DNA from 3 places in the Hymenobacter baengnokdamensis genome. Region 1 is predicted to be linked to each of the others. Evidence: riboswitches for the same ligand, from Rfam matches in the RefSeq annotation. Region 1 holds a riboswitch; each other region holds the start of a gene.
What was found. Region 1 has a riboswitch for S-adenosylmethionine ahead of F6X24_RS05715 (O-acetylhomoserine aminocarboxypropyltransferase/cysteine synthase family protein). Riboswitches for the same ligand answer to the same signal wherever they lie in the genome.
Positions count from the first base shown of each region.

Region 1 (10,356 bases):
TGAATCTGAACCTGACGGCCTTCATGCGCAATACCACCGGCGCTATCCAAACCGTGCGGGTGCCCCTGCCCGACTCACTCAACCCCAACCACATCCAGGGCGCGCTGCTAAGCACTTTCCGCAATGCGGGCACCGAAAACGCTTATGGCGGCAGCTTCTTCGCGGGGGCCAACTCGGGCAAGCTCTCGCTCAATGCCAGCACGGATGTATACTATGCCGTGCTGCGCAACAACGATGAAAGCAAGCTCTATAACTCCAGCAACCAGGGCTTTGTGATAAATGCCCGGGCCTTCGGCTCCTACGACCTGGGCAACAGCTATTCGCTGCAGCTCTTTGGCTTTTACCGGGGCCAGCAGGTGCAGCTCCAGGGCTACCAGAGCGGCTTTGGTATCTATAGCCTGAGCTTGCAGAAGAGCTTTGCCGAGAAGCGGGGCAGCATCGGCTTCGGGGCGGAGAACTTCTTCACCGGCCAGATTCGCATCCACACCGACGTTTCGACGCCTTATGTCGACAGCTACGAGTACAACGGCACGAACGTGCCCATCAACGGCCCGGTGCTGACCCAGAACAGCACCAACGTTATTCATAACCTGAACTTTAAAATTAACTTCAGCTACCGCATTGGCAAGCTGACGGCCGGCGACACCGGGCGCCGCGGCAAGGGCGTCAACAACGACGACCTGAAAGAAGGCGGCGATACGGGTGGTGGCCTGGGCGGCGACCTGGGCGGCGTCGGCGCTGGTGGTGCTGGTGGTGCCGGCGGCCAGGGAGGCGGCCGGCCAAACGGCCAGGGTAGCGGACGCCCCGGTGGTTATCCGGGCGCCGGGCAGCGGCCCGGCGGCGGGGGCCGTCCGGCCAGCGCTACCGACTCCACGCGCCGCACCATTCCGGCCGACTCGCTCCAGCAGTTGCGTAACCAGGCGGCCTACCCGGCGGGCACTACCGGCCGCCCGGCTTCCGCCGCGCCCGGCGCTACAACTCCGGCCAGCCCTGGCCTGCCCGCTACCCAGCAGCCCGCCGACAGCTCGGCCGTGAAGCCCCGCACGCCGGCCGCCGCGCCCGTCAACAGCACGCCGGCCAATGCGCCCTCGCCGGGCACTACCTCGCCGGGCGGCATCACCCCGGCGGGTAGTCCAGGCGGGCGCCCGTAGCCGGCCACTTGCTTTAATGCTCTGATTAAAAAGCCCTGCCGCAGCACTTGCGGCAGGGCTTTTTCAGGAGCCGGCAAGCGGGCCGGGCAAGCGGCAGTATTTTTGCCCGACCTTTCCCTGCCTATGCTGCCAGCCTCGCCTACTCCGCCCCCAGCCCATGCCCGCCAGGAAGCCGACTTAATGCGGCAGCTTCGGCCGTCGCGCATTGTGCTGCCGGCGCTGATTGGGCTGAGCGTAGTAGCCTTTCTGTTTTGGCGCTCCTACAAGCCCGGCGACCTCGCCCCGCTGCTTCATGCCAAATGGCAATGGCTCTTTATCACGCTGCTGGTGCTCTGGGCCCGCGACCTGGGGTATATATATAGAATACGCAGCATCTCGGAGCGCGAGCTAAGCTGGCGGCAGGCCTTTTCGGTAATTGTAGTCTGGGAGTTTGCCTCCTGCGTGCTGCCTTCGGCCGCGGGCGGCACGGCGGCCGCGCCGGTCATTCTCACCCGCGAAGGCATTCCGCTGGGCAAAGCGCTGGCCTACACCATCGTAACGGCTTTCCTCGATAACCTCTACTATGTCCTGATGGTGCCCCTGGTGGTGTGGCTCGCCGCCGATGGCCTGTACCCGCACGGCCTGCAGTCGGCATTTGTGCAAACGCTACGGGTACTATTCATTTTCAGCTATGTAGCCGTGTCGGCCTACGCGGGCCTGCTTCTTTACGCCTTGTTTGTGAATCCGCATTCGGTGCGGCGGTTGCTGGTGCGGCTTACTTCCCTGCGGTTCATCCGGCGGTTTCGGCGGCTGGCTTACCGCCAGGGGCAGGAAATGGTTAATGCCTCGGCCCAGCTGCGCGATGCGGGCGCGGCCTACTGGTGGCGGGCCTGCCTGAGCACGGCTTTTGTGTGGACGGCCCGCTACGCCGTTATCGGCTGCCTCATCGCCGCTTTCGCCCCCATGACTACCGGCACCTTTCTGTTCATCTTCGCCCGCAACATCACCTACAAAGTTATTCTGCTGCTGGCCATTACGCCGGGAGGCGCGGGCATTGCCGAAGGCGCATTTCCGACGTTCTTCGGCCGCTTTATGGGCACGGCTGCCATGACGAGCTTCCTGGTGCTGCTCTACCGCATCGTGACGTACTACTTCTACCTGGCGCTGGGTGTGGCCTACCTGCCCCGCTGGCTCGCTGGCCGGGGCCATAAAAAAGGCCCCGCCCCGATAACGGAGCGAGGCCAATAGGCGGGCATAAGCCCTTCGTAATCAGCCAGTACGTGCTACTTTGCTTTCAGCATCAGCTTGGCCCCGCTGGTGCCTACCAGCGTCAGCTTGCTGTCGGTCAGGGTTTCTACGTTAAACGTGTTGCTGGTAGGGCTGCCCTCAGGAGTGAGGGTAATGGTTTTGGCGGCCTGGTCGAATGTGTACTTGCCGCTTTGCGTGCCGGCATACGTGCCATTCGAGGCAAAGCTTATCTCCATGTCCTGGGCAGCGGCATCCTGCTTCACTTTATCGCCGGCGGCATCGGTCTGCTTGTCGGTTACCCACACTTTGCTGCTTGAGCCGTAGAGCATGCTCACGCCCTCCACTTTGCCTTTATCGCTGCCACAAGACGAAACCATAACTAGCAAAGCCAGCACACTCAGCAGCGAGGCAAAATAAGACCGGAAAGAAACGGGTGAAAGATTCATGAGAAAAGGGGAAAGGGTGTGAAGAAAAGCGGCGTTGGTATGGCTGTGCTTACGCATCCTTATTTTTTTAGTTATCCGTGGTAACCCTATCAGTCCGCCGCCGTAAAAAGCTCACCAAGGCACCCTGCCCGCCTGGGCATTCTGTTCTCTTTCACACTCATTTAACTGCACTTGTCGCATGGGCCTGCTCGATTTTTTAAATAATGAGGGTGACAAAAAGCCCGCTGCCCCCGCGCAGCCGGCTGCTGGCACCGGCGCTGGTACCGACTTTTTCGGTAACAACGCGGCTGGGGTTACCCCTGCCGCTGCGGGCACTACCTACACGGTTGTAAGCGGCGACTCGCTCTCCAAGATTGCTAAAAACCACTACGGCGATGCCGCCAAGTGGCACCAGATATACGAGGCCAATCAGGCCATCATCGGCAGTAACCCCGACCACATTGAAGTGGGCCAGGAGTTAACCCTACCTAGTATCTAGGTACTTTTTGCAGAAAAAAGGTGAGAAAAGCCACTCCAGCATTGGGGTGGCCTTTTTGTTTATAAACGACCCCGGTCTTCCCGGCCCTGTTTCGGATGTTCGCCGGCTTTTCAGAATTATTCCGCAGCTTTCAGCAAAAAAATTTGCGCAACCGGTCGCTGCCCCTATCTTTGCGCTTACCAAACCGGTACTCCCCCGCAGCAGGCGGGGCAGTTATTGTAAGTTTTATACAGAAGCGGCGAGAGATTAGGCTCCCTGACCCGCTGGCAACCTTCACTAGCTGAAAGGTGCCAATTCCTACCCCGGCAGCTGCCACGCAGCCCGGGGGGCTATAAATCGAGTACCATGCCACACGCATTCTCCTCCGCTGTCTTCCCCGCTTCCGGCACTTTCGTGCGCGGCCGCGGCCACCGTTCCCCTTCTGCTTTGGCCGGCTCTGGCAGCCCCGCCCGGCGAATGCGAATGTGCTGTTGTTGCCAAGGCTAAGCCTTTCGGCCCGGCACTCCCTTTCCTTCTTCGCGGGTACTAATTACTGCGGGCCGTGCGTGAGCAGGCCGGCACCGGGGCGCGCTGCGCCACACACCGTTAGTTATGCGCCTCATAATCAGCTTTTTGATTACGGAAGAAGTTTTCCGAAAGTAGTAGCCAGGCTTTCTCTACCTGATTTCCAGCTTACTCACTTTTTAATTTCTTCCCCCTCATGGCTACGCAGAAACTGCATTTCGACACCCTTCAGCTGCACGCCGGGCAGCAGCCCGACCCCACCACTGGCTCGCGGGCAGTGCCCCTGTACCAGACTACCAGCTACGTGTTTAAGAACGCCGAGCACGGTGCCAACCTGTTTGCCCTGAAGGAGTTTGGCAACATCTACACCCGCTTGATGAACCCTACTACCGACGTATTCGAGCAGCGCATTGCGGCGCTCGAAGGCGGCGTGGCGGCGCTGGCCGTGGGCTCGGGGCAGGCAGCACAGTTTATTGCCCTCAACAACATTCTCCAGGCCGGCGACAACCTGGTTTCCAGCTCGTTCCTCTACGGGGGCAGCTACAACCAGTTTAAGGTGGCTTTCAAGCGCCTGGGCATTGAGACGCGCTTTGCCGACGGCGACGACGCCGACAGCCTGGAAGCACTCATTGATGAGAAAACGCGCGCTATCTATGTCGAAACTATTGGCAACCCCAGCTTCAGTGTGCCTGATTTTGAGCGCATTGCAGCCGTGGCCAAAAAGCACGACCTGCCGCTGGTAGTTGATAATACCTTTGGGGCGGGCGGCTACCTGTTCCGGCCCCTTGAGCACGGCGCCCACATTGTGGTAGAGTCGGCCACGAAGTGGATTGGCGGGCATGGCACCAGCATTGGGGGCGTGATTGTGGACGGCGGCACCTACGACTTCGGCAACGGCAAGTACCCGCAGTTTACCGAGCCCAGCGAAGGCTACCACGGCCTGGTTTTCAACGATGTGTTCGGTAAAAACGGACCGTTTGGCAATATTGCCTTCATCATTCGCGCCCGCGTGGAAGGCCTGCGCGACTTCGGCCCGGCTATTAGTCCGTTCAACTCCTTTTTGCTGCTGCAAGGCGTCGAAACCCTGAGCCTGCGCGTGGAGCGCACCGTAGAAAACGCCCTGAAAGTGGCGCAGTGGCTGGAGCAGCACCCACAGGTGGCCAGCGTCAACTACCCTGGCTTGCCCAGCAGCCCGCACCATAAAAACGCGGCCAAATACCTGAAGCGGGGCTTCGGCGGCGTGCTGTCGTTTGCGCTGCACGGCAGCAAGGAAACTGCCTCTGCGCTTATCGACAACCTAAAGATTATCAGCCACCTGGCCAACGTTGGCGATGCCAAGACGCTCATCATTCAGCCTTCGGCTACCACCCACCAGCAGCTGAGTGAGCAGGAGCAGCTGGCCTCGGGCGTGACGCCGACGCTGCTGCGCCTATCGGTCGGCATCGAGCACTTCGAAGATATTCGGGCCGACCTGGAGCAGGCCATAGCCGCCGCTACCAAGGCCGCCCCGCAGGGCGAGGCCGACGAAGCCGCCGCTGTTCCGGAAGCGGTAGCCGAGCACGCCCAGCCGCTGGAGGTGTAGCCCGAGTTGCTGGCCCGCAGTGGGCACGGAGGCTTCTGAAAAAGTCCCCGTGCCCGCTGCGGGCTACGTTATTTTGTTAGTATATGAAAAATAATATATTATTACTACCGGACCCTTTCCCTCTGGAAAGCGGCGCGACGCTGGCCGGCGCTCGGGTAGCCTACCGCACCTGGGGCCAGCTCAACGCGGCCCGCGACAACGTGGTGTGGGTGTGCCACGCCCTTACGGCCAACGCCGACGTGCTGGACTGGTGGGCCGGCCTATTCGGAGCAGGCTGTTTTTTTGACCCGGCTAACTGGTTTATCGTGTGTGCCAACGTGCTGGGCTCGTGCTATGGCAGCACTGGCCCCCTCAGCCCCGACCCCGCTACCGGCGCCCCGCGCTACGAGGAGTTTCCTTTGCTCACCATCCGCGACCTGGCCGCCGCGCATGAGGCGCTGCGCCAACACCTGGGGCTGGCCCGGATTCATACGCTCATCGGTGGCTCGCTGGGCGGGCAGCAGGCGCTGGAATGGGCCGTTGCGCAGCCCGAGGAGATGCAGCACCTGGCCGTTATCGCTACCAATGCCCGGCACTCGGCTTGGGGCATTGCCTTCAACGAAGCACAGCGGCTGGCCATCGAAGCCGACCCTACGTACCTGGCGCACGCTGAGCAGGGCGGTAGCGCGGGCCTGCGCGCAGCCCGCGCTACCGCCCTGCTCAGCTACCGTGGCTACGAGGCGTACAGGGCCACCCAAACCGATGAGGCCGACGACCCTCGCCTGCGCGACTACCGCGCCAGCAGCTACCAGCGCTACCAGGGCGATAAGCTCGTGGCCCGCTTCGATGCGTATAGCTACGTCGCCCTTAGCCGGGCCATGGATACGCACCACCTAGGCCGCCAGCGCGGTAGCGTGGCCGCCGCGCTGGCCCGCATCCGGGCGCGCACGCTGGTTTTGGGGATTACATCCGATGTGCTGTTTCCGCTTAGTGAGCAGCGCGAGCTGGCAGCCGGTATTACCGGGGCCACCTACGGCGAGTTGGACTCTGGCTACGGGCACGACGGCTTCTTACTGGAAGTCAACCAGATAGCCCAGCATCTGGAACACTTCTATGCCGCGCAGCTCGCGGCGGCTGAGTAAGCGGCACCGGAAATCCAAAAGGATTTGAGTGGGGAAAAGCACGAGGCTTTATTCGCCGCAGCTACTCGAATACCACCCGCGTGGGAGTTTGCCCGGCAAACCGCAGCGAGTAGATACCGGGGGCCAGACTGCCGCGCAGCAGCTGCAGCTGCTGGGACTGGGGCTTCAGCTGCTGCACTACGCGGCCGGTCAGGTCGATTAGCTGCGCTTCGCCGAGGTCGCGCCAGTTTTCGGGCAGGGCAAGCTGCACCGCGTCGCGGGCGGGCGTGGGATAGGCGAAGGCAATAGGCACCGCCGGACTGGCCGTACGCGTTGCCAAAGCCGTACCGGGCAGCCGCAGCAGCGGCCGTAAAAAGTCGCGCACGGTCCAGAAAACCGTGTCGGCGTAGGCGGCATTGGTTTCAAAAGGAACGTGGTCGGCCCCTTTTAGCGGCCGCAGGGTATTGCGGATGCCCACTGCCGTAGCGCGGGGGTTGAGGCGACCGCTGCCATACACATACTTAGGTGGCAGCAGCGAGCCAATGCGGCCCTGCAAATACGGAACCGTCGCATCGCGGGTGCCGTGTACGCTGCATAGCGGCGCGTTACCGGGCTCTATGATGTTCGGGCTTTCGGTAGCGCCGCTTAAGCTGAGCACGGCGGCCACGGCGTTGCTGTAGCCGGGGTTGCCGCTGGTGCCATCCACGCCCCCCAGCGCCGTGAGGTCGAGGTAGCTGGGCACTTCGCTGGCTTTATCGAGATAGCCGGTTTCGAGGGCCGCAAAGGCGCCGGCCGACGAGCCGCTCACAATAATGTAATTACTGAATACTCGATACATACGCGCCGTGGCGGCATCTTTGCGAAAGAACCGCACGGCGGCTTTCATATCCTGGGCTCCCCGCAGGGCGGCCTGCGCAATCTTGGGCGTATCGGCCGGCGCGGCAAAGCCCGTGAAGGCAAAACCAAGTCGGTATTCGATGCTCGCCGTCACGTACCCCAGCCTGGCCAGGCGGGTGCAAAAAGCTACCGGGTAGCTATCCATTTTGCTGCCCGCTACAAAGCCGCCGCCGTGGGCAAAGATGATAAGCGGCCGGCGCTTTACGGTATCGCCGGCGGGCTCATAGATGTCCATCATCAGCTGCTGGGTAGTGCCATCATACTTGGTAGCCGAGCCGTAAGCAACGTTGCTCGTGACGGTTACATTCGAAAAAACCGGCCGGTAGTAGCGCCCGCCGGTGGTGTCGATGGGTGCCAGCTGGGCCGAAGCCAGGCGCGGGGCTGCCCCCAGCAGAAAAGTCAGTAAAAAGTAGAGCAGTCGTTTCATAGAGATAAATGTCGCCGCTGCGCGACCAGCCTGAGCGTGAGAAGAGTAAAAAGGTCCGTAACTGCCAACGGACGTTTTGTACGCAAGGTTGGCCTGCTGGCTAGGGTTTGTGTATGAACTTTGGCCCCTCAGCTTCTACGACGTGTTTATGCCCTCAATTGCTCCTCCTTTTTTGCAAGCCGGCCAGCGCGTGGCCATCGTGGCCACGGCCCGCAAAATCAGCACGGCCGAGGTCAGCTTTGCCCGCCAGCTACTCACCAGCTGGGGCCTGGAGGTAATATTGGGCGAGAGTATTGAGGCTACCCACCACCAGTTTGCCGGTGAGGATGCGCTGCGCCGCCGCGACTTGCAGCGCCAGCTCGACGACCCCGGCATTCGGGCCATCTTGTGCGCCAAAGGTGGCTACGGCACGGCCCGGCTGGTCGATGAGCTGGACTTCAGTCGCTTTGCCGAAAGCCCGAAATGGCTAGCCGGCTTTTCGGATATTACCGTGCTGCACAGCCATTTACTGCGCCTGGGCTACCAGAGTATTCACAGCGTGATGCCGGGGCTGTTTGGCCAGGCCGGGGGCGAGGCTGCTGTGCAAAGCCTGCGCCGCGCGCTGTTTGGCGAGCCGCTTCGCTACGACGCTCCGGCGCACCCGCTTAACCGGGCCGGCACCGCCCAGGGCGAGCTGGTAGGCGGCAACCTCAGCCTGTTGCATACGCTCACGGGCACTTCTTCGCAGGCCAGCTTCACGGGGCGCATCTTATTTCTCGAAGACCTGGATGAGTACCTCTACCACATCGACCGCATGCTGCTGCACCTACACCGCAGCGGGCAGCTAACTGGCCTGGCCGGACTGGTAGTCGGCCATTTTTCGCAGATGCGTGACAACGCTATTCCTTTCGGCCAGACGGCTTATGAGATTATCGACCACTACGCCCAACGCTATAGTTTCCCGGTAGGCTACGGCTTCCCTACCGGCCACGAAGCTGATAACCAGGCCCTGATAATAGGCCGGGCCGCCACCCTCACGGTAGGCTCCACGGGCAGCCACCTGCTTCAATAGACTTTTTCCTATATTATTTGCGCGCCTTCCGCAGGGCCTGGGCCACGGCACCGGCTACCAGCCCACCAAAGGTGTACCAGGCTACGGTCATGGCCTGGGTTTGGGGCGTGCGGTTGCTGGGGGCCTCGCCCAGGCCCAGTGGGCCGGGCAGCAGCACGCCTCCCACCCCGGCCGCTGCGCCCAACAGCAGCCCGCGCCGCAGGCTATGCCTGCCACTACCTACTACGGTGTAGTATAACCCGTTGCTTACTATATCGCCGAGCATAGTGGCCGTGTAGAGCGTACCGCCGTCGGGCTGGGGCAGGTCGGCCAGGCCCAGTACTTTGCGCAGGCCGCGCTCGCCGAGCACATCCATGCGTGGCGCATCCTGGGGACGCAGGCGGCGGGCGGTTTCGTGCAGCAGCGTAAGCGCGGCGGCCCCGGCAAAGCCGGCCGCCAGAGAAGGCAGCATTTTCATAGAGGTTATGTAAGGAGTTTCCAGTGTCAGACGTACCACAGGCAGCGGGGTTGCGTAAAATTTCGGCAAGGGTTGCGCCGCGACCAGCCGGCACCCTATATTTGCAGCCCAAACGGCGCAGGCCGGCCCAGGGAAATGCCGATTTAGCTCAGCTGGTAGAGCAGCTCATTCGTAATGAGCAGGTCGTTGGTTCGAGTCCAATAATCGGCTCACATAGCAAACCCGGAAAGCAACCTTCGTTTAGAAGCTGCTTTCCGGGTTTTTGCGTTTGAGTCATTTGGCACGAACAGGGGTGCATAAGGTGCTTATTTCTCGGCGTCACGACACCGTTGACAAACCATATTTCTTGAGAAAATTAAAGTTTTATTATGCTGAATACTAATTCCGAAAAACGTGTTTTCAGCAGCAGCTATACTTTTACTGAATTTGGCGGCCAACTGGTATTTAAGTAAAAACATGCCTAAAATAGCTGACTTCCGGCCTTTTACTCGGCTAGTCAGCTAGCAGAGCCATTATTTCAACGATAATTCAGGAGTTTTGAGCGAGAAACAGCAACGCGCTCGCTTGGCGTTTGCGGCTTGGGTGTATGTTTGTAACCTGAAAAGGTGTTCCCACCCCATCCTGTTTTCTTTCTATTCTTTTTTGCACTCCTCCCGTGTCAATCGAACTAGAACTCGCCTCTGCTCTGGCCGCTGCTCCCGGCTTTTCGCCCGCCAGCCGGCCCGCTCCCACCCGCCCCAGCTACGACCAGGTTGTGCTGCCCGGCGATTACCCCGACCCGACCGTTTTTAAGGTGGGCGATACCTACTGGGCCAGCGCTACTACGGCCGAGTGGGGTGCCATCTTCCCCCTGTTTACTTCTAAAAACCTACTGGACTGGGAGCTGGTTGGCCACGTTTTCCCCGATAAGCTTCCCGATTGGGCGGGCTCCAACTTCTGGGCCCCCGAGTTTTACCAGGAAAACGGCCGCTTTTACGTGTACTACACGGCCCGCAAGAAAGGCGGGATGCTGTGTGTGGCCGTGGCCAGCGCCGAC
Region 1 is NZ_CP044285.1:1,338,228-1,348,583, reverse strand. It holds gene F6X24_RS05735 (TonB-dependent receptor domain-containing protein) at 1-1,151, shown strand, start outside; gene F6X24_RS05730 (lysylphosphatidylglycerol synthase transmembrane domain-containing protein) at 1,254-2,378, shown strand; gene F6X24_RS05725 (copper resistance protein NlpE) at 2,414-2,824, opposite strand; gene F6X24_RS05720 (LysM peptidoglycan-binding domain-containing protein) at 3,003-3,302, shown strand; SAM riboswitch class I at 3,525-3,640, shown strand; gene F6X24_RS05715 (O-acetylhomoserine aminocarboxypropyltransferase/cysteine synthase family protein) at 4,003-5,388, shown strand; gene metX (homoserine O-acetyltransferase MetX) at 5,472-6,509, shown strand; gene F6X24_RS05705 (carboxylesterase family protein) at 6,571-7,812, opposite strand; gene F6X24_RS05700 (S66 peptidase family protein) at 7,961-8,863, shown strand; gene F6X24_RS05695 (hypothetical protein) at 8,877-9,314, opposite strand; tRNA gene F6X24_RS05690 (tRNA-Thr) at 9,458-9,530, shown strand; gene F6X24_RS05685 (family 43 glycosylhydrolase) at 9,976-10,356, shown strand, end outside.

Region 2 (10,356 bases), 2.2 Mb from region 1:
AATAAGGCGATTATTGCGGCCGATATTATTTCGGGCGCGTTTTATTTGTTGAGCGGCTGGCAGGAATATTTTTCGTCGGAGCGCGACCGGCACGGGCGCTTTCCTTATGGCGCCAGCGTGCAGCAGCAGTATAATTTCGTGACGCTGCCGGTCGTCAATTATTATTTCGACGTGCTGAAAACGGCCGTTGAGCACGTAAGCGGCCAGCCGCTGCACCCGCGCCGCTGGGGCAGCCAGCAGGCCGAATTTGCCGCCTTTATCTCGCACGACGTTGATAATTTACGCAGCGCCTGGAAAGCACCGGCCAAGGCGGCGCTAAAGCAGCGAAAATTCGGCTTATTCGGCAAATTGCTATGGCAGCACCTCACCCAGCCCGATGCCTGGGACAACCTGGAAGCGGTGGCTGCCAGTACGGCGCATCATGGCGCGAAGTCTACGTTCTTTATGTTACCGAGCGCCAAAAAAGCGCCAAATGGCACTCCCAATGCCGATTACGAGCTAACTCTTGATTTAGAGCGGCGGCTCCAAAATTTAAGAGCCGCGGGATGCGAGCAGGCCCTTCACACCCCTCTGGGCACGGCCGGCAGCTACGAAGCGTTGCGAAATACGTGGCGGCATCATTGGTCGCTGGCTATGCGCGGCAATCGTTTTCACTACCTTAGCTGGGAACCGCGCCAAACAATCACGCTCGTAAACAAAGCAGGTTTCCCTTTCGATTCTACGCTTGGGTTTGCCGAATATTTTGGCTTTCGAAATTCTTACTGCCAGCCATTTTACCCGTTCGATTTCACCAGTAGTCAGGCGGCGGAGTTTCTGGAAATTCCCCTGAACGTCATGGACGCCACGCTGCACCACCCGAACTATTTGCAGCTAAAACCAGCCGAGATTCTGCCCGCGCTCCAACCCATTTTTGCCGAAATAAAACGCTTCGGCGGCGTGGCCTCTGTACTGTGGCATAACGAAAATTTCGACCCGGCCAATACGAAAAACGGCCCGCAGCAATTCCACGAAATTATGGCGCACCTACGCCAGCAGGGGGCGGCATTTTTGACGGGCCACGAAATATCGCAGGCGTTTGCGAGCGAAGATTCCGCTCCCAATTTCTAGTTTTTAATTCTTAATTTCTAATTCACCGAGTTGGGTATCGTTCAGCGCCAGGGTCTGCGCAACACCGTCATTTCTTACGTGGGGCTGGGCATTGGCTTCGTCAACACTACGCTGGTGCTGCCGCGCCTGCTGGCGCCGGCGCAGCTGGGCCTCCTATCGGTGCTGGTGTCGCTGGCCACGATGGGCGCGCTGGTATCGGCGCTGGGCTTTACCAATACAACGCTGCGCTATTTTCCGTACTTCCGCAACCGGGAGGCGGGGCATTCGGGGTTTTTGCCGCTGCTACTGGGGCTGCCGCTGGCCGTATTTGTGCTGGTGGCGGCGGTGCTGTGGCTGGGCCGGCCGCTGGTGCTGCGCTGGTACGCCCACGATGCCGCTATGCTGGGGCCGCACTACGCGGTCATGCTCGGCATCGCGCTTTGCATTCTGGTCTACAACCTGCTCGAAGCCTATACCAAGTCGCTGTTTCACACCTCGTTCTCTTCTTTCCTTACTGACGTGCTCCAGCGGCTGCTCATTGTGGGCGCCGCGCTGCTTTACGGCATGGGCCTGCTCTCATTTGATGGCTTCGTGCTGGCTTACCTCGGGTCATACGCGAGTATATCGGTGCTGCTGCTGGGGTATCTGGCCGTAATTGGTGAGCTGCACCTGCGGCCTACGCGGGCAGTGCTGCGGGTGCGGCCCATGAGCGAGCTACTACGTTTCGGCAGCTTTGCGTTGCTGGGCAACATTTCGGGCACGCTACTCATTACCATCGACTCGCTGATGCTGGGCTCGCACAGTTTCGCCGATGCGGGTATCTACAACATTGCGCTCAATATCAGTACTGCACTGGCGGTGCCATTTCGGGCTTTGTACAAAACGGCTTATCCGCTTATTGCTGAATACTGGAAGGAAGGGGCCACTGCGAAAATGCTCGATTTCTATCGCCGCACCACCCGCCTCACTACTGCGCTCGGCGCTTACCTGGCGCTGGGGATTGCCCTCAACTTACCTTTTATTTACTCGCTTATTCACCGGCCCGAATATGCGGCGGGCACCGTGGCCGTGCTGTTGCTGCTGGCGGGCCGCCTCACCGACGGCATCACGGGCGTCAACGGTATTATCGTGGTTACGTCGCCGCGCTACCGCTACGACCTGCTCTTCAATGTGGGCCTGTCGGTGGGTATTATCGGGCTCAACTACCTGCTTATTCCGCGCCTGGGCCTCACCGGGGCAGCTATCTCGAATGCTCTGGCACTGGCCGGCATCAACCTGGCCCGCACCTGGTTTGTGTGGCACAGCTTTGGCTGGCAGCCGTTCGATTTGCGCATTCTCTACATTTTGCTGCTGGCCAGCGGTGCGGCGGCCGGAGCGTGGGCGTTGCCCGCACCGGATAATATATACCTTACTCTATGCTTAAGGGGCGGCGTGCTCACCCTGCTCTACGGAGCGGGGCTGCTGGCCACGGGGGTAGTGCCCGAAGTATCGGCGCTGTGGCAGCAGGCGCTGCGCAGGCTACCTAGGCGCTAAAGCCGCTACCCTACATTGCTTCGAGGCTGGAAAGGCCCAGCCCGGCCAGTACGCGCGAGCGCACGGTGAGCGCCCCAATAATGCGCGTGACGGGCAGCGGCCACTTCCTGATTAAGGTCGGAATGGCCAGAATGCCCGCTTCTTCGGCCCGGTCGGGATGCTTCTGAATATCGATAACCTCGAGCTCATACTGCCCATCGAGGCGCTCCCGGCAGATGGTGCTCAGGATGTCAATGGCCTGCACCGAAGTGTGACTCTTGCCGTTGACGAAAAGCTGCAAATTAAATTCACTCATAATAGATGCGAAAACTATAACGCCGGATTAACGGTGCTTATTAAATGGGATGGTGCCCGCTCGGCGCCGACTAGCTCCGAATTGGGATACCCGTCAGGATGCCGCTGACACCAATAAACGGCTTACCAATATTGATACCTTTATCGTTGATAGTGAAGCCTCTAATCGACGAGTCGTGCTTGGAGCCGCGCATTTTGAGCACCGACAGGCTGCGCTGCATCTCGCCCGACATCTCCACGTAGCGTAGCAGAATAATGGTATCGGTGAGCGGCGAAATATTGCCTTCCGTGTCGGAAGTACCGCCCGAAAGCAGGGTGGTAGTGACCGTGAACATACCCGTAATTTCCTGGTGCTTCAGAAACGACGTGAGGGCAATAATAAACTCCCGAAAAGCTTTATCGGTGGAGGTACGGGAGAGCGCCGACAAGCTGTCGATGGCAATGCGGTCGGGCCTGAAATCCTTTACAATCGCTTGTATATTAAGCAGGTGGTCTTCCAGCGAAGATACTTCGGGGTAGATGCATACTACTTTCAGAAAGCCATCGTCTTCGAGCTTAGCAAAGTCGTGGCCCCAGCCGCTGGCATTGCGAAAAAGCTGCTCGCGGCTTTCCTCAAAGGCCAGCAGCAGGCAACGCTCCTGCTTGGCCTTTATACCGTTAATAAAATCGGCAACCAGCAGCGTTTTACCCGCGCCAATGGAGCCCGAAACCAGGATAATAGAGTCGCGGTAAAAGCCGCCGCCGCACATATCATCGAGCTTGGCAATGCCCGAAGTGACGCGCACGCTCGACGAGCGGTACTTCAAATCCATGGCCGACAGTGGGATAATCACAATCGCCTGCTCGGGGTGAATGGTGAACAGGTTTTCGCCTTTTTCGTGCGTACTGCCCCGAAATTTCAGGATTTCGATGGTGCGCCGGCGTTTTTCGTCGCTCAGCACATTGCGCAGAATGATTACGTTATCGGTCAAAAATTCCTCCACGCCCAGCCGCGATACTTTGCCGTATTCTTCGGTGCGCTCGGTGGTAATAATAGACGTCGTATCGAGGCGGCCCAGCTCCAGCGTCACTTTAAACAACTCGTGCCGAATGGTATTCATTTCCTGAAACTCGGTGAACACGCTCCCGATAGAGTCGAGCACCACGCGCTTGGCATTGCACTTGGTAATTGCATATTCCAGACGCACCTGAAAGCCACTGAGGTCGTAGTCGCCCACCAGCATCGTATCGTCATCCTTCTGCGAGGCATCGACAAATACCCATTTGCCGTCGCGCTCCCACCCGTCGATGTCCCAGTTGAGCGTGCGCAGGTTGATACGAATATCCTCGACCTGCTCTTCGAATGTGACAAATACCCCCGCCTGGTTGAAAAGTTGAATACCCATGGCCAGGAATTGCGCCCCGAATAGCGTTTTGCCGCAGCCCGAGCTACCCGAAATAAGCGTGGTGCGGCCGTAGGGCAGGCCACCGGCCGAAATGTGGTCGAAGGCCGTGATGCCGGTCAGAAGTTTTTTGATGCTCATAAAACGGCCGCGATGCTGCGGAAAAGGATAAATAGACCTGCGCCCGAACTGGGGAAGCCTTGTAAACACCCAAGCGAACGAGGGCAGCAGCTAGCCGCAGCTGGTAGTCAGCTGCAAACCCAGCCGCCACACTACCTGACTTTTAACTGCCTGAGAGCAGAATGGAATACCGGGCCGTATCACGGCGAGAAAACCCCGACTAAATACCAGTAGCAGCTATGCTGGCGCTCTGGCAAAAAACATGCCCCCTCTTACCTTAACCTACTATAAATCAGGTTATTTTTTTAGAAACCGAGGGGCTTGCCTGACTGTCATGCCATTACGGGCGCTTCGAAATTTTATTTTTCGAAATTACCCGCTGCAGATTTGACTTAAAGCGCGCATCATCGACCAGGCTCTTAGCCCGGTGCTTAGTTGCCCGGCCTTGCACGCGGGCCCGCCACAAACGCCAGGAAGCCGGCTTCAGCTCCCGGCGCATTAGCCGGATTACTTCCCCTTCGCCGAGGCCAAACTGCGCGGCTATTGCCTCAAAAGGCGTGCGGTCTTCCCACGCCATCTCAATAATGCGGTCGATATGCGGCGCTGTCAGCGGCATTTTTATAGGTAGCAAAAAAGCCGCTCCGGTAAGTTACCGAAGCGGCTTCTTTATAAGCGCGGGAGGCCGAAAAGTGTTTACGGAATAGCGGCCGGCTACTCGTTGTGGGCGGCTTGCCGGCGCAATTTGCTATGCTTGCGGCCGTAGCCGTAGTAGATGGCCAATCCAATTGCCAGCCACACAATTAGTCGCAGCCAGGTTTCCCAGGGTAATGACACCATCATGAGCACGCAGGTGGCGATGCCCAGAAGGGGCACCAGCGGCACCCACGGCGTGCGGAAGCTGCGCGGGGCATCGGGGTTGGTGCGGCGCATGATGATGACGCCCAGGCACACCATTACGAAGGCCAGCAGCGTGCCGATACTCGTCATCTCACCCACCACTGAGATAGGAACAAAGCCCGCAAACAAGCTGATAAACAAGCCTAAGAGCAGACTTGAATGCATGGGCGTGCGAAACGTGGGATGCACCCGCGAGAAGACGGGCGGCAGCAGCCCATCTTTCGACATGGAGAAAAATACCCGCGACTGCCCCAGCAAATCAACCAGAATTACCGACGTGTAGCCCACCAGAATGGCCAGAATCACGGCTGAAGTCAGCCAGGCGTAGGGGGTTTTGTCGATGGCGATGGCCACGGGCGCGGCGCTGTTTTTAAATTCGGTGTAATTGGCCAGGCCCGTGAGTACGTGTCCGAACAGCACAAACAGGACGGTACACACCAGCAGCGAGCCGATAATGCCGATGGGCATATTGCGCTGCGGATTTTTCGTTTCCTGCGCCATGGTGGCTACGATGTCGAACCCAATGAACACGAAGAAGATAACCCCGGCCCCGCGCAAGATGCCGCTCAGACCAAACTCGCCAAACTTGCCGGTGTTGGCCGGGATGTAGGGATGGTAGTTGGCGGGGTCAATGTATTTCCAGCCTAAAGCGATAAAAACCAGCACCACCGCCACCTTCAGCGCCACTACCAGCGCATTAAACCACGCCGAGCCCTTGGTGCCGCGCACCACGATAGCCGTGATAGCCAGCACGATAAACATGGCCGGAAAGTTGGCGTAGCCGTGCACCACCGAGCCGTTGGCCAGGGTAGCCGTTTCGAAGGGCGACAGCACCAGCTGGGCAGGCAGGTGCAGGCCGTATTTCCCCAGAAACTTGAGCAGGTATTGCGACCAGCTGATGGCGACCGTGGCGGCCCCCACCGAGTATTCGAGCACGAGGTCCCAGCCGATAATCCAGGCAAATAATTCGCCCATCGTGGCGTAGGAATAGGTGTAGGCCGAGCCCGCCACGGGCACCAGCGCGGCAAACTCGGCGTAGCACAGCGCCGAGAAGGCGCAGCCCACGGCCGCCACGATAAAGGAAAGCGTAACGGCCGGCCCCGCGTTGTTGGCCGCCGCAATGCCGGTGAGCGAAAACAGCCCCGCTCCGATAATAACCCCGATACCCAGGGCAATGAGGCTCACGCCGTTCAGACTGCGCTTCAGCGTACCCGTGCCCGATTCGGCGGCTTCCTGCCGCAGCAGCTCCAGAGATTTTTTCAGCATCATAACATAGCGCAAAATCTATATTTTGCGTTTAAACAGACCCGCCCGCCGCAACGCAGTCGCGCCCGGCCGGTCGTAGTCAACCCACTAAAAAGTTAAAACCGGCTTTTTGACAAGCTTACGCTTACACTACTCAACAACAACAACCGCCTGTGATGGGCCGGGCAGCGCACAGCGATACGCCAAAAGTTGAGCAGCAGGAACCAGAACGCAAAACAGAAAAGGCCACGGGCTTTTATAGGGGCGACCATAGTTTGGCCGCCGTTCGGTTGGCACCGTTCCGCCACGGGGCGGGGGTTGCCGGCGCGTCGCAGAGCCTATCTCTCAGCGCCTCGGTATAAAAACAAGCAGGGCCGTAAGCCAGACTTGACAGGGCAAAGGTAGCTACAAGTTTGGCTAATGCAGGTTCACATTGGCTGGCTCTAGGCCCGGCCGGCTGAGCCGCAGGGAGTCGAGGCCGTACCACCGGGCGGCGTCCTGGTTGTAGCGGGCGCGGGCATCCGGGCTGAGCGTTTCACCGATAATGAGCACATTCTGGGGATGAATGCCGCGTAACGGCTCCACGCTCACCTCGCGGGCACCGGCCTGCTTTGCCGCTTCGATAGCCGCCGTGCGCGCCGCTTGCTGGCGCTGCCAGGCGGGGGCATTTTCGAGTAATTCGCGCCAGGCCGCACGCTCGGTACCGCCGCCCGCCAGCAGCGCCGCATAGAGCAGCACCGGGAGCCGCAGGCGGCGCAGCAGCGGGCCAGGCCGGCGCGGCCCTTCGGCCGGCAGCGTGGCCCACCCTACCAACAGCCAGCTGGCCAACAAACTAAACCACAAAAAATTAAGCGTGCGAGCGGCCGGGTAGCCCCAGGCCGTGAAGCTCAGAAACAGCATTTGCAGCCCTAGCCCCCCGAGCACAAACAGCACGCCCTGACCTGCCGACAGCCGCAGGCCGGCGGGGCGCAGGTGCCGGTAGCGATATGCCGGTTGGGCCAGCAATACGGGCAGTACCAGCAGCGCCGTGAGTTGCCGGGGCTCGGTGAGGAAAAGCAGTGTTTGGGCCAGAGCCCGGCCGGCAACCTTGTAGAGCGGAATAGCCAGGCCGGGGTTTTCGTGCTGTAAGCGAATAGCATTGCCGGGGGCCAGCACCACTACCAGCGCGCCCGCCAGCGCCACGGCCGCCAGCCCCAGCCAGCGGCGAAGGGCCGGGTAGCTGGCGCGGCGGTAGCTAAGCCAGCAGCACCAGCCCAGAAACCAGGCCGCCAGCAGCAACGCCAGCTCGTTACTCCCTACCATGCCCAGCAGGGCCAGCGCGGCCACGGCGTACCAGGCGGCCCGCCCGGCGAAATGCGGCGCACGCCCTGCCTGCAGGGCCGCCACCGGAAACAGCATCGCCAGAATAACCGGCACCTGATACACTACGGCACTCGAAAACCAGTAGAATGCCCCGTATGGGCTGGGCATCACGTAGAGCTGCGCCAATACCAGCGCCCCCGACCAGCCGGCCGCCGCGCGCCAACTCAGGCGCTGCCGCGCCAACACCCGCAGCGCCAGGGCCTGCACCACAAGCGTAGCACCCAGCCAGCCCAAAGACAACCACTTAAACCCAGGCAGCCAGCCATACGCAAGCGGATTAAGCCGCGTGAGCAGCAGGGTGAAATAGCGGCCCGTGAAATGCATATACAGGTAGCGCTGGGCGGGCCACTGCCCCACGCGCCGCGCCAGCGCCGCGTAGTCGTAGTCGTCCCAATAAGGCTGGCTATACAGGCACAGCGCCACATAAGGCAGTAGTAATAAGGCCAGCAGCCCACCCAGCAGCCAGCGCCGCCAGGGCCACACGCGGCGCAGCAGCCGGCGCCAACTAGCAGCTTGAGGAGTCTGGGCAATAGACATTCTTTCAACGCAGGGCGTAAATCCGCTCGATTATTTCCACCACTTTCAGGCCTTCGAGCGCGTTGGTGGTGGCAAAGCTGCGCTTTTGCACGGTAGCGACCACGTTTTCAATCACCTGCACGTGGTTGGCCGCCGAGCCCTGGTACGGGCCATAGTCGTTGGATGGATTGGTCGGCGGCAGCGCGGGCATGGCGTACCCTTGCAAGTGGCAATAGTCAACTTTATCCATATACTGGCCGCCGATTCTCAGCGCCCCGCGCTCGGCTACCACCGTCAGGGAGCTTTCCAGATTGCGGTCCCACACGGCGGTGCTGTAGCTGAGCGTGCCGCTGCCGCCGCGCACAAGGTCGAAGGTGACCAGGCCGCTGTCCTCAAACTCGGTAATTCCCTGGTGCGTGAAGTCGCGGAAGCGGGCCGAAATGTTGGTAATATCACCAAACACCCAATAAAGCAAATCTACGAAGTGACTGAACTGCGTGAAAAGCGTGCCTCCATCGAGCGCCTGCGTGCCCTTCCAGCCGCCGGCCTGATAATAGCGGGCATCACGGTTCCAGAAGCAGTTGAGCTGCACCAGAAACACCTGACCCAGCCGGCCCTCTCCTACCACCTGCTTGAGCCAGGCGGCGGGCGGCGAGTAGCGGTTTTGCATCACCCCAAACACCAGGCGGCCGGTTTGCAAAGCCGTATGCACAATACTTTCGGCGTCCGTTTTATGGAGCGCAATGGGTTTTTCAACAACGACGTGCAGGCCGTGCCGGAGGGCGGCAATGGCTTGCGGGGCGTGCAGGCCATTGGGCGTAGCTACGGTGAGCACGTCGGCGGCGGGTCCGCTTTGCAGGTATTCTTGGAGTGAAGAGTAGAATGGTACGCCGGGGAATTCGGCCGCCAGACCGGCGCGCAAGTCCTCGCGCACGTCTATGAGGGCCGCTAGCACCGCTCCGTCATGGCGCGCTACTAAAGCTGCGTGCCGCCGGCCGATGTGGCCCACGCCGCAGATAACGAAGCGTACGGGAGATAGGTAGTCGCTCACAAGACTGAATCAAACATCAAAGAATGTATGCAGGCTGGCAATAATGTATTCCTGCTGATTCAGCGTCAGGCACGGATGCACGGGCAGCGACAAAGCCTGCCCGCATAAGTTCTCCGCCACCGGAAACTGACCCAGCTTATAGTACAAATAAGTATAAGCTGGCTGCTGATGCACCGGTAATGGGTAATAAACCGCACTAGCTATACTGCGCTGTTGCAGATGCACTTGCAGAGCGTCGCGGCGGTCGGCTCCAGTCATTTTAATCGTGTACTGGTGAAAAACGTGGCTACTGCGCGCGTCGCGGGCTGGTAGCTGTAGGCCGATAATACCGCCGAGCGCCGCGTCGTAGCGGGCGGCTATGGCCTGGCGGGCGGCCTGGGCGGCGGGCAGGTGCCGCAGCTTCACGCGTAGCAGGGCGGCTTGCAGGGTATCGAGGCGCGAGTTGAGGCCAATGCGCTGATGATAGTATTTCCGGCTCTGGCCGTGATTGGCCAGCTGTTTGAGTAGAGCAGCGCGGCCCGCATCGCGGGTAAGAAGCGCACCGCCATCACCCAGGCAACCCAGGTTTTTGCTCGGGAAGAAGGAGGTCGTGCCTACCTCACCTACCGTACCGGCGTAGCGGGTTTCGCCGCCGGCGAAGGTAAACGTGGCACCCAGCGCCTGGGCATTGTCTTCGACAAGGGCCACGCCCGATTCCTGGCAGATAGCGTTTAATTCTTCTAAATCAGCGCATTGCCCGAATAGATGCACCGCTACCACGGCCCCGGTACGCGGCGTAAGCGCGGCCCGCACCGCTGCGGGGTCTATGTTGAACGTATCGGGCAACACATCAACCAATACCGGCCGTAGCCCCAGCAGGGCGGCAGCCTC
Region 2 is NZ_CP044285.1:3,568,724-3,579,079, forward strand. It holds gene F6X24_RS15295 (DUF7033 domain-containing protein) at 1-1,107, shown strand, start outside; gene F6X24_RS15300 (lipopolysaccharide biosynthesis protein) at 1,138-2,619, shown strand; gene F6X24_RS15305 (circadian clock KaiB family protein) at 2,630-2,914, opposite strand; gene kaiC (circadian clock protein KaiC) at 2,985-4,436, opposite strand; gene F6X24_RS15315 (TIGR03643 family protein) at 4,756-5,031, opposite strand; gene F6X24_RS15320 (amino acid permease) at 5,127-6,578, opposite strand; SAM riboswitch class I at 6,811-6,922, opposite strand; gene F6X24_RS15325 (DUF6056 family protein) at 6,975-8,456, opposite strand; gene F6X24_RS15330 (Gfo/Idh/MocA family protein) at 8,461-9,486, opposite strand; gene F6X24_RS15335 (DegT/DnrJ/EryC1/StrS family aminotransferase) at 9,496-10,356, opposite strand, start outside.
Region 2: another riboswitch for S-adenosylmethionine. It lies ahead of F6X24_RS15320 (amino acid permease); the one in region 1 lies ahead of F6X24_RS05715 (O-acetylhomoserine aminocarboxypropyltransferase/cysteine synthase family protein).

Region 3 (10,356 bases), 1.7 Mb from region 1:
GGATATCCAGCTTCTCGATGGCGACCGGCGACTTGAGCCGGTTTTCCTCAACTCGGGAGGCCGATACGACTACCTCGCTGGTCAGCACGTCCCTGGGTTCGAGGGCTACGCTAAGCGGCTGGCGGCTGCTCACGATAGCCAGCTCGATGGGTTCGTGCCCGATAGCATTGAAAACGAGCACAAAGGGGTAATTAAGCTTGGCTTTGAGGGCAAACCGGCCATCGGCATCGCTCTGGGTGCCGGCACTGGTGCCTTTAATGCTGACACTCACGCCGGGAAGCAGTTGGCCGCTGCCTTTTTCCTGCACCACGCCACTGATGGCAATAACTTCAGTTTGGGCGAACACAGCGCTGATACTAGCCAGTAGCAGCAGGAAAAACAGGAAAATCGTGGGGTAGTAGGGTTTCATGTAATATGCAATTTCTTGAATGTAAGCAGTTCGGAGGCGGGTGGGAGGCGGCGTACAAGCCGTCGTTAGTCCGACATCGGGCCCGCATACTGGAATCAGCCAGCTGCATAGTGGTGAAAATGGAAAGGTGACGCATGGAGAAAGGCGAAGGCGACAGGAGGTGAGTAAGTAAAAGGTTGTCAGGCCGGGTGAAGTCCGGCCCGACGCTCTTTGCGAGTAGGGCAGCTGCTAATACACGTCTTCGAGGTAGCGGCGCTGCTTGCGGAGGTTGCGCACATAGGCAATGGCTTCATCCTGAGGCAGGTCGGCCTCGCGGCGTACCACTTCGGTGAGGGCATCCTGCACGGCACTGCCCAGGCGCACCTTGTCGCCGCAGACGTAGAGCTTGGCCCCGCCTTCGAGCCAGCCAAAAACTTCGCGGCTGTTTTCGAGCAGGCGGTCCTGCACGTACACTTTAGCCGCCTGGTCGCGCGAGAAGGCCACATCGAGCCGGGCCAGCCCGCCGCGCTTGAGGTGTTGCAGCCACTCGGTCTGGTAGAGGAAGTCGGTGGTAAAGTGCGGGTTGCCGAATAGCAGCCAGTTGCGGCCGGTGGCGCCCAGCTCCACCCGCTCTTCCACAAAGCCCCGGAAAGGCGCGATGCCGGTGCCGGCCCCCAGCATGATGATATCGGTAGCCGGGTCGGTGGGCAGCTTGAAGTATTCGTTGTGCTCCACAAATACCCGGGCGGTTTCGCCCACGGCAATGCGGTCGGCCAGATACGATGAGCAAACACCGTGCTTACGGCGGCCGTGGGCCTCGTAGCGCACGGCCCCCACGGTCAGATGCACCTCGTCGGGATGGGCAAGCAGGCTGCTGGCGATGGAGTAGGCCCGGCTGGGCAGCGGGCGCAGGGTCTCAATCAGCACCTGAGCGGTAAGGTTATCAACCGGGAACTCACTCAGCAGGTCGGCCACGTCGCGGCCGTAGAGGTAGGGCTGGAGGCGCTGGGCATCGGTAGCCAGCTCGCGCAGGGCGGCATGGTGCGGGGCAAGTAGCGCATAGCGCTCAATCACGTCGCGGGTGAGCACGCTTAGCTCGCGGCGGCTGGCCAGCGCGGCGGCCAGTGGCAGCTCTTCGCCGCTGAGGGCCACCAGCGCGGTATCGCTGAGGCGGGCCGCGCGGAGTACTTCCTCCACCAGTGGGTCTTCGTTGGTAGCCAGCACGGCCAGGGCATCGCCGGGCTCGTAGGTCAGGCCCGAGCTGGCCAGGTCGAGCTCCATATGGTAGGTTTCCTTGGTCGAGCCGCGGCCATTAAGCTGAATGCTGGCCAGCACCGGCGCCGACCACGGGTGCTCGCGGGTGTAGGCCGGATTTTCAGGCGTGTGGATAACGGCGGCCGGGCTGGACACCGGGGTTAATTCCGCCGAAATTTTATCCAGCGCATCGGCAATCCAGGCGGCGGCGCGGGCCTGATAATCCACATCGCACTCCACGCGGTCGAGCAGGCGCCGGGCACCCAGCGCGGCCAGGCGCTCGTCAAAATCCCGGCCGGTCTGGCAAAAGTGCAGGTAGCTGCTGTCGCCCAGCGCCAGCACGGCGTAGCACAGGTCGGGTAGCTTGGGCGCGCGCGGGCTGCCCAGAAACTGGTGCAGCTCTTCGGCAGCCACGGGCGGGTCGCCCTCGCCGTGGGTGCTCACAATGAGCAGCAGCACCTGCTCGCGGGCCAGGTTGCGGGGCGCGTACTCGTTCATGTCCTGCACCGTGGCCGCCAAGCCGCGCTGCCTGGCGGCTTCGGCGGCCTGGCGGGCCACCTTGGCGCCATTGCCGGTGTGCGAGCCGTAGAGAATAGTGAGCGTGGGGGCCACTGCAGCCGGAGCGGGCGCGGCGGTAGCTGCCGTAGTGCCGGCTCCGGCCGGCGTGCCCGTAGCCCGGCCGTAGAAATAGCCGCTAAGCCACAGCAGCTGCGAGCCGCTGAGGCCATCGGCCAGCTGAGCCAGGGTAGAATCGTCAAAGCCGGGGGGAAGCGGCGCAGGGAGCGAAGGCATGGGGATTATATAGTATTTAGTATATTTATTGGATTTACGCCACCCTGGCATAAGCCAGCAGCGGCCGCAAGTCGGCCGGGGTGGCGGGCGCTGCCTGGCCGTGGGCAAGGCTGGCCACCGCGCCAATCACGATAACGGCCGGAGAGCCCAGGCCCGCCCCGGCTACGCGGGCTGCCAGTGTGGCCACGGTGCCCGTAATTACCTGCGCAGTAGGTAGTGTGCCATTTTGCACCACGGCCGCCGGCGTATCGGCCTGGCCCTGCTGGGAGTAGAGGGTCATGATATCGGCCAGCCGGTGCAGGCCCATCAGGATGATGGTAGTGAGGCGGCCCCGCGCTGCTTCGACCAGGGCCGGGGCCAGGCTGCCGGTAGCCGTAGTGGCAGTAATTACCTGAAAGCCTTCGCTTAAGCCACGGTGCGTAACCGGAATGCCCGCGTGGCCGGCGGCGGCCACGGCACTGCTGATGCCGGGCACGTAGGCCGTAGCCAGGCCGTGGGCAGCGGCATACAGCATTTCCTCGCGGCCCCGGCCAAACACAAACGGGTCGCCGCCCTTGAGCCGCACTACGTGTCCGTAACGGCGGGCCTCGCTCACAATGAGGGCGTTAATCTCCTCCTGCTCCAGGGCTTTGAAGCCCCGGCGCTTGCCCACGAAGATGCGCCGGGCGGTGGGCCGGGCGTGGGTCAGCAGCTCGGCGTTGGCCAGGGCATCGTAGAGCACCACGTCGGCTTGCGCCAGCACCCGCGCGCCCTTGAGGGTAAGCAGCTCGGGGTCGCCGGGGCCGGCACCAACAACGGTAAGGCGCGGGATAAAGGATGAGTAATCAGCCATAAGAAAAGGCGAGCTAAAAACGATTAAATACTGAACGCCAGCGGATTTTCGGCGGGCGCCGCGAAGGCTTCGGGGTCGGTAGCCGTAATGAGGCCAGCGGCCAGCGTCGCGCCGGTTTGCTCCTCAACCAGAATAAAGGCGCCGGTGGCCCGGTTGTCGCGGTAGGTGTCGGCCACCAGCGGACGGGCAGTTCTGAGGCGCACCCGCACGATATCGTTGAGCTGGGCCTCGTCGGCGGCTACGCGCTCGAAAGTGGCCACGTTGGTGCGGTCAACAATGGTGGTTACGGCCGCTTTTACCACGGCGGCGTGGTGCTGAATCAGCAGCTTGCGGCCGGCTTTGAGCGGGCGCTCATCCATCCAGCACAGCGTAGCTTCCAGCTCGCGGGTGAGCGCGGGCGGCGCACTCAGCGGCACGATAGAATCGCCCCGGCTCACGTCTACATCGTCGCGCAGGCGCAGCACCACCGATTGCGGGGCCTCGGCCGAGGCTACTTCCTGCTGGTTCAGCTCAATGGCTTCGAGCACCGTTTCGAGGCCCGACGGCAAAATGCGCACGCGCTCGCCGGCCCGGTAGCGGCCGCTCTGAATGCGGCCGGCGTACGCGCGGTAGTCGGGCAGCTCCTCGGTCTGGGGCCGGATGACGTACTGCACCTGAAAGCGCGGTTCGTGGGGGTTGGCATCGGCTTCGGCCGGCACGCGCTCCAGGTGGTCGAGCAGGCTCGGGCCGGTGTACCAGGGCAGGTGTCGGGAAGGCCGCACCACGTTGTCGCCCTGCAAGGCGCTGAGCGGAATGGCTACCACTTCGGGCAAATGCAGGCGCCCGGCAATGAGCTGGTAGTCGGCCACAATCTGCCGAAAAACCCTTTCCTCGTAGCCCACCAGGTCCATCTTGTTCACGGCCAGCACAAAGTGCCGGATGCCTACCAGCGAAGCCAGCAGCGTGTGGCGGCGCGTTTGCTCAATAACGCCCTGGCGGGCATCTACCAGCACAATGGCCAGGTCGGCGTTGCTGGCCCCGGTCACCATGTTGCGGGTGTACTGCACGTGGCCCGGCGCGTCGGTGATGATAAACTTGCGGCGCGGCGTAGTGAAGTACTTGTGCGCCACGTCAATCGTGATGCCTTGCTCGCGCTCGGCCTTGAGGCCGTCGGTGAGCAGGGCCAGGTCGACGTCGCCGCTGCCGGCGCGGCGCTTTTCGAGCGTCGCTAGCACGTCGAGCGAAACCGAGTCGCTGTCGTAGAGCAGGCGGCCGATGAGCGTGCTCTTGCCATCATCGACGCTGCCGCAGGTGATAAAGCGAAGAATATCCATTTTGGTAATGCGCTGAATGTGAAAGATGTGAAAGTGTGAAAATGGGTATTTGAGAAAGTTGAAAAACGAAGCCGGTGCCGGGGAAAGACCCATGGCTTACTTGGTCATATCTTTCACATTCCCACATTCCTCACATTTAATTTTAAAAATACCCGTTGCGCTTGCGGTCCTCCATACCTGTTTCCGAGAGGTTGTCATCGAGGCGCGTGGCGCCGCGCTCGCTCACTTTGGCCAGCAGCAGGTCCTGAATAATGTCGTCGATGGTGACCGCGTCGCTTTCCACGGCGGCGGTGCAGGTCGAGTCGCCCACGGTGCGGAAGCGTACGCGCCGGCTCACTATCTCGTCGGTATCGTCGAGGTTGAGGTGCTCGCTCAGGCCGAGCAGCTGGCCGCTGGGCAGCACCACGCACTCGCGCTCGTGCGAGAAGTAAATGGCTGGCAGACTGATGTTTTCGCGCTGGATGTAGTTCCAAACGTCCAGCTCGGTCCAGTTGGAAATAGGGAATACGCGCACGTTTTCGCCCTTCTGGATGCGCCCGTTGTAGATGTTCCACAGCTCGGGGCGCTGGCGGCGCGGGTCCCACTGTCCAAACTCGTCGCGCACCGAGAAAATCCGCTCCTTGGCGCGGGCCTTTTCCTCGTCGCGCCGCGCCCCGCCGATGCAGGCATCAAACCCGAACTCTTCGATAACATCTAATAAAGTATATGTTTGCAAGGCGTTGCGGCTGGGGTATTTACCGCCCGGCTCCCGCAGGCCGCGCTCCCGAATGGTGTCTGCTACCTTGCGCACCAGCAGCTTTTCGCCCAGGGTGGCCGCCAGCTCATCCCGAAAATCGAGGATTTCCGGAAAGTTGTGGCCCGTGTCGATGTGCACCAGCGGAAACGGGAACTTGCCGGGCCGAAAAGCCTTTTCGGCCAGCCGTGTGAGGGCAATCGAGTCTTTGCCCCCCGAAAAAAGCAGCGCGGGCCGCTCAAACTGGCCGGCTACTTCGCGCAGAATATGAATAGCTTCGGCTTCGAGCCTGTCTAGGTAATCCATTGATAAATAATGTTTTATTTGCCGTTTGACTTTGCCGTTTGACTTTGCCGTTATGGCAAGCGTAGGGCTGTAACGACAGCTGGTTGGCGTGCTAAAGGGGCGCTAGCCAGGTAGGCGCTCCACTACCGGGTCGAGGCCCTGGTGCCCGAGCGTATGGTGCAGGCCGCACTCCTTGGCGTCGGCGTTTTCCCACCACCAGCGGCCGGCCCGGAAGTCTTCGCCCGGCGCAATGGCGCGGGTGCAGGGCGCGCAGCCAATGCTCACAAAGCCCTGCTGGTGCAGCGGATTAACCGGAATGCCGTGGGCCTGCGCAAAGCTCCAGGCCTGCTCCCAGGTCCAGTCGAACAGCGGGTGTACTTTCAGGAGCTGGTGGCCGGCGTCCCACTCGGCGCGGTGCATATGCTGGCGGTTGGCCGACTGCTCGGCGCGGATGCCCGTTATCCACACCTGCTGGCCGGCCAGAGCGCGGGCCAGCGGCTCCACCTTGCGAATGTGGCAGCATTCCTGACGGTTTGCGATGCTTTCGTAGAAGCTGTTGGGCCCTTTCCGGGTCAGCATCTTTTCGAGGCTAGCGGCCTGTGACGCAACTACTTCAATGGGCTGGCCGTAGCGCTGCAGGGTCTTGTTCCAGGTAGAGTAGGTTTCCTGAAAGTTGCGGCCGGTATCGAGGGTAAATACCCGGATGGGCAACTCGTGCTCGAAAATAAAGTGGCTGATTAGCTGGTCTTCCAGGCCAAAAGACGTCGAAAACGACACCCGGCCGGGAAAGTGGTCGGCCAGCAGGGCCAGCGTTTCGGGTACCGAGTGCTCGGGCAGGTACCGGCGCAGGTCATCGACCCGGGCCTGGAGAATAGCATCCATAAAGTAAAAGGGGAGGGGATTTTCGCGATGGAAATCGCAGAAAAAAACGAGGCCGGCACAACGGGGCGCTCCGGCCAGGCATAGCAAGGCCCGGGAGTGCGTTAATGACCCGAATGGTGAGATAGCCGGCCGGCTGTGGCCACGCTAAGTGGCCTTAACAGCTCCGCATAGCCCGCATCGGCATTCCGGCGGGGCGGCACATACAACAACACCCATGCTGTAAAGCAGCAAGTGAGGTGGTCGTAGAGGGGAAGTTGTTAGAGCAGCACACGGCAACTTGTTTTTATATCGTCAGCGCTTAGCTGCGCTGACCTTCGGTTGGCACCGTTTGGGAATGCCCAATGGTTGCCGGCGGTTCGTCGAGCCTATCTCTCCACGCCTCTGTATAAAAACAATCCTTCTGGCAAGAGGAATTGATGGCGCAAAGGTATAATAGGAATTTTGAAAATTCCAAACGAACAAAAATAAATAGCTAATTACTTGACACTCAACGGGCGGCTCCTCGTTAGAGAAGCCGCCCGTTGAGTGTCAAGTAATATAAGCCCGGAGATGGCCAATTGGTTTAGCGACAGCAGCGCGCTACCCGGCCCGCGCTGCTAAAACCCGCCTTTGTCGAGGTTCAGGTCTTCTTTGGGCGCGGCCCCCATAAACGGATAAGGATATTCGGTGGGCGGGTTGAAGGTTTCTTTGATGGCCCGGGGCGACACCCAGCGCTGCAGGTTGAGCAGCGAGCCGGCCTTGTCGTTGGTACCCGAGGCCCGGGCCCCGCCGAAGGGCTGCTGACCGACCACGGCGCCGGTCGGCTTGTCGTTGATGTAGAAGTTGCCGGCCGCGTTCACCAGCTTCTTGGTAGCCAGGTCGATAGCGTAGCGGTCTTGCGAGAAGACGGCCCCGGTAAGCGCGTAGGGCGAGGTGCTGTCTACTACGTCGAGGGTTTGCTCAAACTGGTCCGCGTCGTACACGTGCACCGTCACGACGGGGCCAAACAGCTCGTCGCACATCGTCACGTACTTGGGGTCTTTGGCCAGGATAACGGTCGGCTCCACGAAGTAGCCTTTCGACTTGTCGTAGCCGCCGCCGGCAATTATCTCAGCCTCGGTGCTGGCTTTGGCGCCGTCGATATACTTAGCCAGCTTGTCGAAGCTGGCTTCGGTGATAACGGCGTTGATGAAGTTGGTAAAATCCTCCACATCCCCCATTTTCATCGAAGCCAAATCCTGCTTCACGTAGCCCAGAATCTCGTCAGCGAGGTTGGAAGGCAGGTATACCCGCGAGGCGGCCGAGCACTTCTGGCCCTGGTACTCAAACGCGCCGCGCGTGATGGCCGTGGCCACGGCTTTGGCATGGGCCGAGGGGTGGGCCAGGATAAAGTCCTTGCCGCCGGTTTCACCCACTATGCGGGGATAAGATTTATAGAGGTGAATGTTCTGCCCGATTTCCTGCCAGATAGTCTGGAATACCTTGGTCGAGCCCGTGAAGTGAATACCGGCAAAGTCGCGGTGCTTAAAAATAACGTCGCCGGCTACCGGGCCATCCACGTAAATGAGGTTGATGACGCCGGCCGGCACGCCGGCTTCCTGAAATAACTCCATCAGCACCTGGGCCGAGTAGATTTGCGGGTAAGCGGGCTTCCACACCACCACGTTGCCCATCAGGGCCGCCGAGGCGGGCAGGTTGGCGGCAATGGAGGTGAAGTTGAACGGGGTGAGGGCAAACACGAAGCCTTCGAGCGGGCGGTGCTCGAGGCGGTTCCACATGCCGGGCGACGACTCGGGCTGCTGGCGGTAGATTTCCTGGGCAAAATAAACGTTAAAGCGCAGGAAGTCAATCAGCTCGCAGGCCGCGTCAATTTCGGCCTGGAATGCGTTTTTACTCTGGCCCAGCATGGTAGCCGCGTTGATACGGGCCCGGTAGGGGCCGGCCAGCAGCTCGGCGGCCTTCAGAAAAACGGCGGCGCGCTCTTCCCAGGGCAGGCTGGCCCAGGCGTGACGGGCGGCCAGGGCAGCATTGATGGCCTGGGTTACGTGGCTGGCATCGCCCTCATGAAAGTGGGCCAGTACGTGCCGGTGGTCGTGGGGCGGCGCCAGGGGCAGGGTGCGGCCGGTGCGCACCTCCTGGCCCCCGATGTGCATCGGAATGTCGCGCTCCACCTGCTTGATGCGCTTTAGCTCTTTGACCAGCTCGATGCGCTCGGGCGAGCCAGGGGCGTAGCCTTTAACAGGCTCGTTGATGGGGGTAGGAACTCGGAAAAAGGCGTTGGACATAAGCAGTAGGGGCGGGGGTAAGGCTGGTGAGAAGCAGACCGCAAAGGTAACAGCTACTGCCGGAGCCATGCGGCAGGCCACCTGGGCCGCACTATAAAAGCCACCCAACTGCTTTGACAGCAGCTGAATGGCTTTTATATTAAAAAAAGACTATGTAATAAATGCTGGCCTGCTTTAGCGGGCGCGGCGGGCGCGCAGGCGCTTGAGGCCATAGGCCACGCCCGAGGCCAGCAGCAGTGAAGCGCCGCCATCGAGGGGCACGGCGGTGGGGTCCTGAGGGGCCGGGCCACCCGAGCCGGGGGCCTGGGCCTTAGCGAGAAGCGTGACCAGAATAAAGGCTGAAGCCAGGTAGTAGCGCATAAGGAGAAAGTGAAAAGCTGGATACATTAAACCAAAGAATCCTGGTGGGCAACCGACGCTTGCCGGCCGCCCACCAGGCCGTGGAGTTATTCTACCACGAGTTTCTTCACTACCACGCCAGCACTGGTGCTTAGGCGTAGCATATAGATGCCGGTAGGCAGTTCCGTCAGGTCGAGCTGATGGGGAGCAGCACCCTGAGCGGGCAGCACTACCGTGCGCGCTTCGCGGCCTACGGCGTCGAGCAGCGTGGCCGTTACGGCCTGGCGGCCGAGGCTAACGGGCAGCTCCACGAACGCCTGCTTTTTAGCCGGGTTCGGGTACAAGGCAACTTGCTGGGCCAGGGCGGCCGACACCGTCGCCAGTGCCTGCTGCGGCGAGAATACCAGCTCGAAGCGGCCGGTAATCAGGGCCGTGGCGTTGGTTACCGTAAACTGGTAGCTCGACTGCTGGGCCAGGTCGACCACGGCCCCACTTTGCAGGTCGCGCAGGTACACCGGCACGTTGGTCAGGTTCAGCAGCTGGGCGGCCGTGAACGTGTAGCTGCCTGCGGCGGGCACGCCCACGGCCAGGGGTACTACGCGCTGGCTGGCACCCAACTCGGCGCGGCCATCAATAGCCAGCTGCTGGCCAGTGATGCTGGTCGAGAGATTCAGCCCGGAGGTGTTGGGCAGCTTCACGGCATCATACTGCGCGTCGAAGCCATCGGTAGCGCCGTTCTGGAAATACACGTAGGCATCGTCCGTGGCATTGCCGCTCGTGCCCTTCAGGGTGAGCTGCACCAAGGGCCGGGTTTCGGCAGTGCGCTGGAACGTAGTGCCGTTGGGCGAAGTCAGGCGCTGGCTATTACGGAAAGTGAGCGAGCCGCTGGTCTGGCCGCTGCTTACCCGCGTAAAGAAGCCCTGGCCCGAGGGCAGCACAGGGTTGCCACCGATGCCATTAACGTAGCTGCGGTACTGACCCTGGTACTGGGCAGTGCTGCTGAATACATAGATGGCGGCATCAAGGCCCGGGCGGTCGGCGGGGGCCACCAGGCTGTAGTCGAGCGGCGAGGGGTAGGGGTTACCTAGCAGCTGCCAACCGCCATCGTTGGGGTAGGTGCTGCGGTTGCTGGCCAGGTTCAGCGTCAGGTTGCCGTTGTTGAGCGTACCCATAAAGTCCACCAGCTCCGACGCGCCAATATTGACCGTGTAGCCCTGCCCCACCGCGAGCGGGTCGCTCAGGGCATTGGGCGAGAAGAAGCCCTTGTCGAAGAG
Region 3 is NZ_CP044285.1:4,110,888-4,121,243, reverse strand. It holds gene F6X24_RS17545 (TonB-dependent receptor) at 1-409, opposite strand, end outside; gene F6X24_RS17540 (assimilatory sulfite reductase (NADPH) flavoprotein subunit) at 638-2,434, opposite strand; gene cobA (uroporphyrinogen-III C-methyltransferase) at 2,469-3,266, opposite strand; gene F6X24_RS17530 (sulfate adenylyltransferase subunit 1) at 3,290-4,672, opposite strand; gene cysD (sulfate adenylyltransferase subunit CysD) at 4,722-5,618, opposite strand; gene F6X24_RS17520 (phosphoadenylyl-sulfate reductase) at 5,721-6,479, opposite strand; SAM riboswitch class I at 6,760-6,871, opposite strand; gene pruA (L-glutamate gamma-semialdehyde dehydrogenase) at 7,076-8,743, opposite strand; gene F6X24_RS17510 (PID-CTERM protein-sorting domain-containing protein) at 8,918-9,103, opposite strand; gene F6X24_RS17505 (Ig-like domain-containing protein) at 9,190-10,356, opposite strand, start outside.
Region 3: another riboswitch for S-adenosylmethionine. It lies ahead of F6X24_RS17520 (phosphoadenylyl-sulfate reductase); the one in region 1 lies ahead of F6X24_RS05715 (O-acetylhomoserine aminocarboxypropyltransferase/cysteine synthase family protein).